3 regions of the Shewanella sp. 125m-1 genome follow, and region 3 is predicted to be linked to each of the others. Evidence: predicted binding sites of a transcription regulator. Region 3 holds the regulator's gene; each other region holds the start of a gene.
The links. Region 3 encodes sigma-54, which starts transcription at its own class of promoters, with help from an activator protein. Its sites were predicted from a motif close to GTTGGCACGNNNNTNGNNT; they were not measured.

Region 1: the regulator sigma-54 is predicted to act here: its motif matches at 3,132-3,150, upstream of flgF (flagellar basal-body rod protein FlgF).
Region 2: the regulator sigma-54 is predicted to act here: its motif matches at 1,824-1,842, upstream of flgB (flagellar basal body rod protein FlgB).

What each region holds. Positions count from the first base shown of each region.
Region 1 is NZ_JBRILT010000002.1:143,225-147,794, reverse strand. Features, by position in the region: gene ACVBIK_RS01770 (flagellar basal body P-ring protein FlgI) at 1-818, opposite strand, end outside; gene flgH (flagellar basal body L-ring protein FlgH) at 856-1,530, opposite strand; gene flgG (flagellar basal-body rod protein FlgG) at 1,553-2,341, opposite strand; gene flgF (flagellar basal-body rod protein FlgF) at 2,352-3,095, opposite strand; gene flgE (flagellar hook protein FlgE) at 3,642-4,570, opposite strand, start outside.
Region 2 is NZ_JBRILT010000002.1:138,269-142,838, reverse strand. Features, by position in the region: gene flgE (flagellar hook protein FlgE) at 1-47, opposite strand, end outside; gene flgD (flagellar hook assembly protein FlgD) at 136-948, opposite strand; gene flgC (flagellar basal body rod protein FlgC) at 974-1,390, opposite strand; gene flgB (flagellar basal body rod protein FlgB) at 1,393-1,791, opposite strand; gene ACVBIK_RS01730 (CheR family methyltransferase) at 1,955-2,794, opposite strand; gene ACVBIK_RS01725 (chemotaxis protein CheV) at 2,938-3,858, opposite strand; gene flgA (flagellar basal body P-ring formation chaperone FlgA) at 4,155-4,570, shown strand, end outside.
Region 3 is NZ_JBRILT010000010.1:12,429-16,998, reverse strand. Features, by position in the region: gene rapZ (RNase adapter RapZ) at 1-431, opposite strand, end outside; gene ptsN (PTS IIA-like nitrogen regulatory protein PtsN) at 639-1,082, opposite strand; gene hpf (ribosome hibernation promoting factor) at 1,085-1,372, opposite strand; gene ACVBIK_RS06820 (RNA polymerase factor sigma-54) at 1,402-2,865, opposite strand; gene lptB (LPS export ABC transporter ATP-binding protein) at 3,002-3,733, opposite strand; gene lptA (lipopolysaccharide transport periplasmic protein LptA) at 3,730-4,269, opposite strand; gene lptC (LPS export ABC transporter periplasmic protein LptC) at 4,340-4,570, opposite strand, start outside.

The DNA of each region.
Region 1 (4,570 bases), on a different contig from region 3:
GCCGCTGGCAATAATTTGACGTTTTGACCCACGACAATCGTACCGGTGCGAGAGTTAACAATCACCTTGGCTGATTCTGCGGCGGGCTCAACTTCAATATTCTCAAGCGTTGCCAAAAAAGATACCCGCTGTGATACATCTCGTGGTGCACTGACTTGCACTGATGCTGCGTCAAGTGGCCTTGCCATGCCAGGGCCTAACAGATCGTTAATCGCATCGGCTAAACGTTTTGCAGTTGAGAAGTCCGCACGGCGCAAGTTAAAGGTTAAATGATCGCCGGTAGAAAATGGCGTTGCTACAGTACGCTCAATAATCGCGCCATTGGGTATACGTCCAACTGTTGGTGTGTTTTGAACAACTTTAGAGCCATCCATCCCTTCGGCGCTAAAACCACTGACAACCATGCTGCCTTGAGCAATGGCATACACATTACCGTCAACCCCTCTTAAGAAGGTTTGCAGTAACATGCCACCACGTAAACTCTTTGCTTCACCTAAACTTGAAACCGTAACATCTAGGGTTTGACCCGGCTTGATAAACGGCGGCATGTCTGCACTGACGGCAACAACCGCGATGTTTTTAATCTTGGGTCTAAAGTTATCAGGCAAGTTAATGCCAAAATTCTTCAACATGGTTTTAAAGGTTTGCTCGGTATAACGGGTCTTTTCCCCCGTACCCGGTAAACCCACCACTAAACCGTAGCCGATTAACTGGTTACTACGCACACCCTGTACGTTTGCAATGTCTTTGATACGCTGGGCATGAACGGGAGCCGTCAATACCAACATGACACATAGCAATGCTAATTTTAATTTCATCATCCTAAATCCTTAGCAATAGGCGCCAATATAGAGCCTAAAACGGCCACCAGCTGCCCATAAAGAACGAGGCTAACCACCCCACTTTTTGTACTTCGGCGAACGTACCCGTTCCGCTGTACTGAATACGAGCATTAGCCACTCTTTGTGAGTCAATCGTATTGTCAGGTCGAATATCTTGCGCGCGAACAATACCGGTAATGCGAACAAACTCGTCACCGTTATTGATGCTTATCCACTTTTCACCACGAATAACCAGGTTACCGTTATTAAGCACCTGCATCACGTTAGCTGAAATACTGCCAGATAAGCTGTTGCTTTGGTCGGCGTCAGATTCGCGCTTGGTATTCATGCTGTCTTTGTAGCGTAAATCGATGGGATTGCCGCCAATGGTCACATTGCCGCCGCCAGCATAAATGGGGTCAAGCGACAGATCTGTGCCTTTAGAGATCTCGTTATTGGCGCTCTTTTTAGCCTGAGTCTGCTCCATCAATAACACGGTAATGATGTCACCCACTTTTAACGCTTTAATATCAGAGTAAAGGCTCGATGCCTGACTATCTTGATACATAGAGCCGGTTGCAGCGATTTTGGTTGGCGGCGCTTCAGGATAAACTGGCGCGTAATAAGGATCATCAGCAATTGGCTTGCCATTGGTCGAATTACAAGCCGATAAAGCCACCATAAAGAAAACAGCCCACAAACGCTTCATAGTCAAAGCCTCTTAAAATATCTTAAAGATTCTGGTTAACGTAAGACAACATCTGGTCAACCGCAGAGATCACCTTTGAGTTCATCTCATAAATACGCTGACTTTCAATCAGGTTTACCAGCTCTTCGGTCACGTTCACGTTTGAGGTTTCAAGCGCCCCCTGACGGATTGCGCCCATACCATCGAGTGAAGCCGTACCTTGAATAGGTGTGCCACTTGCCCCAGTTTCTACGTACAGGTTTTGTCCCATTGGGTCGAGTCCCGACGGATTAATAAAATCGGATATGGCTAATTGACCTACCACTTGGTTTTCGGCATTACCTGGCGTCTTAACAGAGACTTCACCTTCTGCCGAGACGGTAATGCTAGTGGCGCCTTCTGGAATGGTGATAGCAGGCTGGATCACATAACCTGAACCCGGCGTTACGATTTGGCCTGTTTCATCTAAACTAAACTGACCATTGCGGGTATAAGCTGCGGTGCCATCTGGCATCTGCACTTCAAAAAAACCTGGGCCTTCAATCATCAAGTCGAGCGAGTTATCAGTGGTCAACATGTTGCCCTGAGTAAACATCTCTTGAGTTGCGACCACTTTAGTACCGGCGCCAATACTTAAACCATTGGGCAATTTAGTATTCGATGCGCTAATGCCGCCAGCTTGACTGACGTTTTGGTACAGCAAGTCTTCAAATACAGCACGGCTCTTTTTAAACCCGACGGTACTGGCGTTAGCCACGTTATTAGAAATAACTGAAATATCGGTTTGTTGAGCGTCTAAACCAGTCTTACTTATCCATAAAGCGGGATGCATAGTGTCTCTCCTAGCTTATGCGCATTAAGGAAGAGGACGCGCGATCGTTCTCTTCTGCTGTTTTCATCATTTTCACTTGCATCTCAAACTGACGCTGTAGGTCAATCATAGATACCATCTCATGGACGGCATTAACGTTACTGCCTTCCACTGCGCCGCTTAGCAGACCGACGCTTGGATCGGCCTGCGCATTCTCACCCGACATTAAACGGAACAAGCCGTCTTCACCGCGCATTAAATTTTGATTACCCGGGTTGACCAACTTGATGCGAGCAACCTCTTCAATCACCTCGGCTGTGGCACCTGACGGACGAACAGATACAATGCCATCTTGAGAGATTTCGACCTTTTCAATGGGTAGCGGCAATACAATCGGGCCATTGTCGCCTATCACTGCCGTGCCTCTATCATTACGCAGCACACCAGAGTTATCGAAACGCAAGCTGCCTGAACGGGTATACGCTTCACCGCCATTTTCAGCTTGCACAGCAATCCAGCCATCACCTTTGACGGCAATGTCTAAATCACGCCCAGTGGTTTTTATTGGACCGCTAGAAAAATTAGCTGACGGACTTTCTGTCATCGAGAACACGCGCGTAGGTAGACCTTCGCCAAAAGCCTGCATAGAGCGAGCTTGAGCAAGAGAGGCTTTAAAGCCATCTGTATTTGCGTTTGCTAAATTGTTGGCACTGACCGCCAACGAATTCATATTCTGTTTTGCGCCGCTCATCGCGACATAGAGCAATTTGTCCACTTTACACTCCGTCAAACTTCCGTCTAACGAAATTAATAGCAAACATCGTGCCAAGATATATAAAGAAGGACGCTACGCTGCTAGGACGTGACTATTGACTTTAATTGAATGCCACTACGAGAGCGTCGCTACACTCCTTCTAGGTTAAAGCTAAGATGAGAAAAGCTGAGACGGGCATGCAAAGACGAACGGCCTGCGGCCTGACGGCACGTGACTGTTTGATTGAATTGAAGGTCACTACGGAACGCTTCGCTTACGGAAAAGACTTAACAGATTAAACTGACGGCATAAATGCCGACCTACGAAAAAAGAAGGTTCTAGGTTCTAGGAAAGCATAAAGATCAAAGCAATTGCATAAATAAAACCAATGCAAGCTTTTGACTTTTATTGCGTTTTCTCTAGGACCTAGAAGCGTCCTCGAAGTGAGCCTGCGAACGTTCCGTCTTCCGTGAGCGAAGCGTTCGGCTCTTGTGCTTTTCCTCGGTCCTAAAACCAAGAAGGGACCTCGAAGTGAGCCTGCGAGCGCCCTTCTTAGCTTTTTAAAGCTTAGCGGATTTGCAGAACTGTCTGTTGTAGCGTGTTGTTCACTTCAAGCGTTCTTGAGTTGGCCTGGAAGTTACGCTGAGCAGAGATCAAATCAACGAGTTCGGTCGTCAAGTCTACGTTTGACTGTTCAAGTGCCGATGAACGAACACTACCAAAAGTACCACTGTTTGCCTCTCCGGCAAGTGCCGGGCCTGAGTCTAAACTCGCCTTCCAAGAGGTATTACCCGCTTGCGTTAGCCCTTGCTCGTTAGCAAAGCTCACTAAGGCAACACGTGCAAGTGGTACTGTTGAACCATTGCTGTAACTGGCGTTAATTAGGCCGTCAGCGCCTACTTCAACGTTAGTTAAACGCCCTACCGTAGTACCATCTTGAGTTAACTCTGTCACCTCAAATGGCGATGCATACTGAGTTGGGTTATTAAAGTTTAGCGTTAAGGTCTGGCTACCATCAGCGCCAGCGCCTAATACATCTGCACCACCAACACCTAAGGCTTCTGTTTTAATAACTGCTGGGTTGCTGCCGGTATATGCGCCAGTATCGTTAAATGAAATAGCCGCGCCTTTCCACCCCCCTGCGTTTTCAGCATTAGCAGTGCCATCAGCCGTACCGTCACCGTTGGTATCAGTCTTATACTCACCCGCGGCAGGATCTAAATCGACAGGTTTGCCGTCGACTGCATAAAACGCTACCCAGTTACTCTCACCGGTGTGAGCGGCATTAGGAGGACGTACAAAGTATGAGGTTAAAATGTGTGGCTCACCCAGTGAATCATACATGGTCACTGAGGTTGAGTTATTAAATGTATCTGGGTCATCTGGATCGAACGCTGCTGGATCGAGTGTCGCCTCGCCCGCATTTAGGTTCATCTGAATGCCGACGTTATCAGTCTTAACCGGACTACCTGCGGTATCAGGGATCTGTACCGGTT
Region 2 (4,570 bases), on a different contig from region 3:
TCTTTTTGGGCTGACGAAATACCGCTCAGTGCAATGTTAAATGACATGATTCACCTCAATCCTTGTTTAATTCGGTTTCGAGACATTGGCGCTTTATCTTAAGCCGCAACATCTCGCAAAATGAGTTTCTAGCTATTAGGTTTCAGATACAGCTAACACATCACTGATCTTAATTCCGCCAACGCCACGTAAGTTTAAGATAGCGCCTGTCGCTGCTGTGCCAAGTGAAACGCTAGTAACATGTGCGTAAGTCGATACCGGTAGCTCTTCGCTTGTGCCGTTAACTTTACCGCTGGCTTTGAAGGTATAGTTACCATCAGCTACGGGCTGGCCGTTCTTATCTAAACCATCCCAACTGACATCGATATTGCCACCCGCACTGCCATCGACATTGTAGGTAGTGATTAGCTGACCTTTTTCATCTTCGATACGGACGATGATTGATTCGACAGGTTCCGGCGTACTGATGATGCCTTTCATGTTCGGATCTTCAGCAGAGATATGCGCTGTATCCGACGGGATAAGTACCTTTTGGCCAACAAGGCCTGAGGCCTGTAACGCCTGACTTGAGCTGGTTAACGCATTTAGATTAACAATCTCTTCGTTCAGTTTGCTGATCCCGTCTACCGTTGAGAAAGACGCCATCTGCTGGATCATCTGATCATTTTCAACAGGCTTAAAGGGATCTTGCATCGACAGCTGTTGACTCAATAGCGAGAAGAAATCCTCTTGGGTTAACTCCTGGCTATTGGGTTCAGGAATAGCGCTTTCTTCAGGCAAACGTAAGCCATCAAGAAACGGGTTACCCGTTGATGTCTGCTCAGTGTTAGTCGCCGATGCAGCCGTACTCTGAGTCGCAGCCTGCGCTGTTTGTGGCGAAATAGCATTAGCCTGTTGTGGCTGGCTAGCAGCCGGCTGTGTTGCGGTGAGCGGATTAATAAGGCTCAAAATTTACCTCCAGCTTTCACTGAGTTTATTTGCCCATTTTTAATGTCTGCTGAAGCATCGATTTTGCTGCTTCAGTGACTTGTACGTTCATTTGATAAGAGCGAGAGGCTGAAATCATGTTAGCCATCTCCTCCATTACATTTACATTAGGCTTGTAGATGAAGCCATCGGTGTCCGCCATAGGGTGACCTGGCGAAAACTCTTTATTCAGTGGCATATCACTTTCAACAATCCCTTTAACGGCAACTGACTGCGCTGCACTTTGATGCTGCTGCGCCTTACTCATTTCAGCTTCAAAGATAGGATGACGCGCACGGTAGGTTTCACCCACACTGCTTGATACAGAATCAGCATTGGCAATATTACTCGCCGTGGTGTTAAGTCTGACCGATTGGGCCGACATACCAGAACCTGCAACGTTAAAAATATTAAATAAGCTCATGATTAACTGCCTCTAAGTGCTTTTTTCATACCGGCGAACTTACTGTCAAGAAAACCCAGTGACATTTGATATTCCAGTGCGTTTTGCATAAAAGAAGACTGCTCTTGCTGAATATCAACCGTGTTACCGTCACCTGTATCAGGCTGATTTGGCACTCGGTAGCCCACATGTTGCTGAGTTAATGCCGCCATATCGAAGTGTTTAGTATCGCTTTTAGCCATAGCTAAACCCGATTGCTGAGATTGAGCCGCCCCCATCGCTTTAGAAAAATCGATATCACGGGCTTTATAATTTGGCGTATCAGCATTTGCAATATTTGAAGACAGGATCTCTGCACGCTGGGAGCGAACGCCCAAAGTGTATTGATGAACCCCTAATGCTTTGTCAAAACTAATCGCCATAAAATTGCCTCCTCAGCTCGATAGCTAGAACAAAGCAATAGTTGTGCCAAATTAGAGAGATACTAGAAAGATTAGCTAGGAGACACATTCAACATCGAATGCTAGAGATAAAAAACGCGTCACAAAGACGCGTTAGTAGAAGCAGAATCGAGCAAACAAAGCATTAGCCTCGTTTTTGATAGTAGATCCCAGGGTTACAACGCACCATATCAAATTCATCAGACAGACCCGCTATAGACTCGGACGCGCCTAGAAACAGTATGCCGTTAGGATTTAACGCGGCAGCAAATTGCCGTAGGATTTTCCGCTTTGCCTCTGGTGAAAAATAGATCAACACATTACGGCAAAAAATAATATCGAACTTGCCTAGTAAGGTATAACTTTCTAGCAGGTTATGAGCGCGAAAATTGACTAAGCGCTTAACGTTGTCTTTAACAACCATGTTGCCTGAGGGCAAAGCATCAAAAAACTGACGTTTGCGTTCATCAGACAAACCACGACCTAAGGCAAGATTATCGTATTGCGCATTTTTACAGCGCTCAAGCATAGAGGGTGACAAATCTGTTGCCAGAATACTTGCACTGGCGGGTAAGCTGCCAGGCTTGCGCTGTTGATGCTCTAATATTGTCATGGCTAACGAATACGGCTCTTGACCTGAAGAACAGGCTGCAGACCAGATTTTTACCGGTCGGCCTAAACGACTAAATGTGGGTAAAATCGTACTCGACAATAACTCGAAAGGATAACGGTCGCGAAACCATAAGGTTTCATTTGTCGTCATAGCATCGATAACTTCAGTGCGCAATTGGCGCTCAGTCGGTTTCATCGAATGCTTAACCACGTCTGATAAGGATGGCAAATTATATTTGCCCATAAGAGGTGCTAGTCGGCTACGCACCAGATACTGCTTATTTTCTCCCAACACAATACCGCTGTGCTGTTCTAAGAATAATCTAAATTGATTGTACTCATTCTCAGCAAGAGATTTATTCGCCACTCTAATATCCTAATTCAGTAAAACAAACCACAGTGGTCAATCAACATCGACCACGGGTGAAAACGAACGCAGGTTTATACCTTAGCATCAACACAAACACAAGCAAGCTATGGTTTATGCTGATACTAAATAACGGCAACTAACGGCAACTACAGGCTTAAATGCTTGTTTACCGCTGCGGCTAACTCATCAGGGTTAAACTTAGCGATAAAATCGTTAGCCCCCACCTTTTGCACCATCGCCTGATTAAACACACCGCTTAATGAAGTGTGTAATACCACTTTAATGTTTCTTAGCTTAGGATCATCACGAATTTCTGCGGTTAAGGTATAACCATCCATCTCTGGCATTTCAATGTCAGAAATAATCAATGGGATCTCAGTTGATACGTCATCAAGCTCTGCCGATATCGCCCGCAGTTTATTCAACGCTTCTCTACCGTCTTTGGCTGTATCTATTTGTAAATCGAGCGAAGTGAGCGCGCGAATAATTTGCTTACGAGCGACCGATGAGTCATCAATCACCATAATGTGGTAATGCTTATCACGGTCAATCGTTAAGGCATCATCCAGCTCTTTACTGGTGTTTGTGTTAACGGGTGAAATTTCATCAAGAATTCTCTCAACATCTAAAATCTCAACTAATTCGTTTTCAATTTCAGTCACCGCGGTCAGATAAGAGGATTTGCCCGCCCCTTGTGGTGGCGGCATAATGGCTTCCCAGTTCATATTAATAATTCGCTCAACTGAACTGACCAAGAAGCCCTGCACACTGCGGTTATATTCTGAGATAATAATGAAGCTGTTTTCAATATTCTCGATTGGACGACCACCGGTTGCCGCACTCAAGTCAATCACCGAAATCATCATACCGCGAACATGAGCAACGCCGCGCACCTTGGAGTTCAATTTTGGTAAGTTTGTTAAAGGTGGACACTGCAACACCTCTTTGACTTTAAAAACATTAATACCAAATCGTTGACGTCCATTTAGCTTAAATAACAATAATTCCAGGCGGTTTTGTCCAACCAATTGAGTCCGTTTATTGACTGATTCGAGAATATTCGACATACATTTTTTGCCTTGTACCTACTCATGTAGGCGATATCTATTTCAATTTAATTAGTGTGTGTAAATAGTCGTTATAATTTGGCTACACTCGGTGTATTTCACACAAGGTTTCACGCCATATTTCACACAACCATCACTTTTAGGCACATTAATTGCTTACTTGGAGCTATCCAAGCGAGTACGGCCTTTTCAGTCAAACTAATGACGCCAACCAATCCAAAAGGATAAAGATGACTGCAGTTCAGCACATAACACAATATTGTCGCATATTAGCGAATCAAGCCACTGCATTCATTATGAAAATCTACTTTTGCATCATTTTAGTTGTACTTTTGCCCCCAATGGCGGCAACTGCCACTACAGCTGCCAGTATTCCATCTGTATCGACCATTTCTCAATTAGCTATAGCGGCTATTGAAGAAAAAATTGAAGCGCCTGATAAGGCAAAGATTAATATCAGCCCTCAGAGCCTAGATACGCGTGTCAACTTACCCAACTGCTACTTACCCATCACCGCCGAAATCGCCAGCGATCGTGCTATCCGCCGTAACAATACAGTTAAAATTAGCTGCAACAGTCCAGATTTAAGTTATCCATGGCAGATGTTCTTATCGGTAAGAGTGGAGATCCTGTACCCTGTTGTAGTCGCAAAATCGACCATGGGGCCGGGTGTTCTGTTATCTAGAGACGATATTGCACTCGAATATATTGA
Region 3 (4,570 bases):
AGATCGTAAATGTTGAGATTTGAGGTATCGATATAATGATCGACAATGTTGGCTAGCGGCTCTAACAAGCGACCTTCTAGCGCAATGGCCTCTTTAAGCGAAATGTTATCGTGCGATAAAGGGTGCAGACGACGGGTCTCGTTATAACGTTTAAGTAGCACTTCATCGCTTGAGTTAAGGAAAAAGCTTAATAACTCGACCCCATCAGGCAGAAAAGTGAGGTGCTTAACCAGCTCATCTTTCTTTTCTGGCAGGTTACGAATATCGACACTGATGGCGACAAGCTTAGTGTTACCCGATAGCTCTTTGAGTAAGGTCCCCATCATTGGCAAGGGCAGGTTATCGACACAATAATAGCCGAGATCTTCTAGCATTCTTAATAGAACGGACTTACCTGAACCGGAGCGACCTGAGACTAAAACAAGCTTCATCGTATGATTACCTGATAGACATTAAACAAAATGTATGATTTTTGTGGTTATATTGTGTAAGTGTATAGATTAACTTTTTTAAGGCTGAAAGCAAGAAGTTGAGCGGGTGAATAAGAATAAATAATATTGCTGTAATAATTACTTAGGTCTTTAAATCATTTACCTTTTGTGTAAAAAAATAAATAACTTAAAGACCTGAGTAGTTAGCTATTGGGTAATGACTTGGTATAGTTCTGATTCATTGCTGGTCTTTCTCAACTGCTTAACCACCGCTTTATCGTTGAGTTTTTCAGCCATACAAGACAGTGTTGCTAAATGTTGCTCACACTGATCAGATGGCACCAATAAAGCAAATAGAATATCGACAGGCTGCTTATCGAATGAGTCAAATGGGATAGGAACTTCACATTTAACTAATACTGCAACTGGACGTTCTATATTCGACAGCCTTCCATGAGGAATCGCTATACCATTACCTATTCCCGTGCTACCCATTTTCTCTCGTGCCAAGAGACTTTCAAAGATCTCTTGTGAAGAAAGGGTTGGGTACTGGACAGCGGCAATGTCACTGATTAACTCCAGTACTTTTTTCTTACTGCCCGGAGTGGCGCAGGTAGTGCACTCCGGCTGCAGGATGGTACTTAGTTCCATCGTTAGTGTTTAGTCAGCTTCTCTTTGTGTTTAATAACCTGACGATCTAGTTTATCGATCAGGGAGTCTATTGCAGCATACATATCTGCATGTTCCGAAATAGCAAATACTTCCCCTTTTTTAAGGTGAATTTTAGCTTCGGCAATCTGCTGCATTTTTTGTACATTCAAAATAACGTGCACATTATTGATCTGATCGAAATGTCGTTCAAGCTTTGTAAATTTCTCTTCTACATAACCGCGTAGTGAATCGGTGATTTCGATGTGATGTCCTGTCAGGTTGATTTGCATTATCGATCCTCCATGTGCCTAATTTTGAGTTATAAACTCTTACGTTGGTTTGAGGGCGGGATCAGCATCGCTTCTCGATATTTTGCAATCGTACGTCTAGCAACTTTAATCCCTTGTTCAGCCAGAAGCTGGGCCATTTTGCTATCGCTTAACGGTTTCCTCTGGTTTTCAGCTGCGACTAATTTCTTAATAAATGCCCTAATTGCTGTCGATGAGCATTCTCCGCCATCGTCGGTACCCACATGGCTTGAGAAGAAATATTTTAGTTCAAAAATGCCCCTTGGGGTGTGCATGTACTTCTGTGTGGTAACACGTGAAATGGTAGATTCATGCATTTCAACAGCTTCGGCAATGTCATTGAGTACCATAGGTTTCATGGCTTCTTCACCGAACTCAAAAAAGCCTTGCTGGAATTTGACGATACAGTTTGTCACTTTCAATAAGGTGTCGTTGCGGCTTTCCAGGCTCTTTATAAACCACTTAGCTTCTTGCAGGTGGCCACGGATAAATTGACCGTCGGCCTGATTCGTTGTGCTACGCGCCATTGATGCGTAATGCTGATTAACATTAATCTTAGGCATATAGTCAGGATTTAGCTCTACCACCCAGCGACCTTTTTTCTTGCTGACAGACACGTCGGGAATGACGTATTCATCTTTACTGCGTGCAATGGCAAGCCCAGGTCTTGGGTTAAGAGTTTGGATCAGTGTGATCGCCTCACGTAAATCATCCTCTTTGAGTTTGGTTTTACGCATTAACTGCCTAAAATCACGCCCCGCAATAAGGTCTAAATAGTCTTTAATCAGTAATCTTGCATTTTCAATGTGCGGTGTATCTGCGGCATATTGTGCTAGCTGGATAAGTAGGCATTCACTTAAGTTGCGGGCGGCAACACCGATAGGATCAAAATGTTGAATTCGTTTTAAAACGGCTTCGACTTCATCGAGTTCAGTTTCAGGATCGCCCATCGCTTCGAGAATTTCGTCACAGCTCTGGGTTAAATAACCTCGTTCATCGATCGCATCAATAATCGCGGTGGCGATAGCAAGATCGTTATCTGAAAATGGGGTGAGGTTCTTTTGCCACTCAAGATGCTCATATAAGCCTTCGCTAGTCTCGCCTTGGAATGGCATGTCATCTTCACGACTTACGCCTGAGCTAGCATTAGAGGAAACGGTGTAGACTTCATCCCAAGTGGTATCCATAGGCAGGTCATCGGGCATGGAATCTTGGGTGAGGGCTTCGGAGGTGTCAACGCTTGCGCTATCTTGGGTGAGTTCACTATTAGAGTCATTTACAGAGTGATCTTCATCGTTGATCATATCGCCATCTGACTGCTCTTCATCTAGCTCCAGTAACGGATTAGAATCTAATGCTTGTTGGATCTCTTGTTGCAGCTCTAAAGAAGACAGTTGTAACAGGCGAATGGCCTGTTGTAACTGGGGAGTCATAGTGAGCTGTTGACCCATTTTGAGCTGGAGTGACGCTTTCATTTTACCGCTATTCCCTACACTGTAGTTAAACGTTAAAGCTCGTTGAACTGGCGAAGGTTGCTCAAAAACTCAACACGTTGATTTTTTTTGGAAATAATTCCATATTGAGTTTTTCAGCTTCCATACTGTGAATTAACTATAGCCTGAATTGTTCACCTAAGTACACCGCTCGAACCTGTTGGTTGTCCAAGATTTCGGCAGGTGTACCTTCAGCAATCAGATTTCCGTGGCTTACTATGTAAGCACGCTCACAAACGTCCAAAGTTTCGCGAACATTATGATCGGTGATCAGTACGCCCAGACCGCGACTCTTAAGTTGTTCAATAATTTTTTTAATATCGATAACTGAAATGGGGTCAACACCCGCGAACGGCTCATCTAACAAGATAAACTTTGGATTAGCTGCGAGTGCCCGAGCAATTTCTACCCGGCGGCGTTCGCCTCCAGACAATGCCATACCTTGGCTGTCACGAATGTGAGTGATATGAAACTCTTCGAGTAGATGCTCAAGTTGTTCTTCACGTTGCTCGTTATTGATGTCATGACGAGTCTGTAAGACGGCCATGATGTTGTCACGTACTGACAGCTTTCTAAAAATACTGGCTTCCTGAGGTAGGTAACCGATACCTTTACGGGCGCGTAAATGCATAGGATCGAGCGTAAGATCGTCATCATCAATAAAGATCTTACCCTTATCACTCTGTACTAGGCCAACCACCATGTAGAATGTCGTTGTTTTACCTGCACCGTTTGGGCCAAGCAAACCAACAATCTGACCTGTCTTTACGGTTAAGCTAACATCTTGTACGACGGCACGATTTTTATAGCTCTTAGCAAGATTGACCGCTTTTAAGGTGATTTGGTTCATTGCTGTTCCTGCTTTTTCGCTGGCGATTCTGGTTTCTCTTCCTGATAGGTTTCAGGCTGAATAATGGTGATAACTCTGTCATCGCCCTTGCCAGTACTTTCTGCAATAAGCTGTTGCAAACTGATGTTGTATTTAATGCGGTTACCTGTGACCTGGCTACCGTCTTGCGCTAGGGTGGCTTCGCCGACTAAGGTGAGTGTGCGCGTAGCAAGTTCGTAGCGGATCTCTTTTGCGCTAGCCGTTGCCGGGCGTCCATCATCCATTATTTGGGTGTAAGTGGCTGGGTTACCAGTCGCCACAAGCGTTTTACCGCTCTTATCTTCTTTTGAGAAAACCCGTAGCTTATCGGCATTCATCTTGATTGTGCCCTGAGTGACTTCGACAGGCCCAAAAAAGATAACCTGATTATTCTTGATATCAGCTTCTTGGCTAGCGGCCGCAATTTTCACCTCTTGCATCAGGTCATCAACTTTAGCAACAGAGCTGAAACTGAGCAGACAAAATAGGCCTGCAAGGATAGATTGATTGTATTTCATAGCGTCCTTCTACTCAGCTAAAGCGTTTTCTTTAGCTAGTATGAGTGTAAAATTGTTCAATATGTTGGCGTTACTGAGCTTCGTAGATACCTTCTACTTGGCTGATTAGTTTTACGCTCTGGGCATTCAGGTCGGCATATAAGCCTACACCTTGAATGACGAATTCGTTGCCAGTGACGTGGATAATTTCATCTGACGTCATGATCATAGTATTCAAATCAAGATCTAAATAGCTGGTGCTTAACGTCTGTATCGGCTCTTCTGGGCTAATCGAGTCGATAATAACATTGTTTTCTAGCGT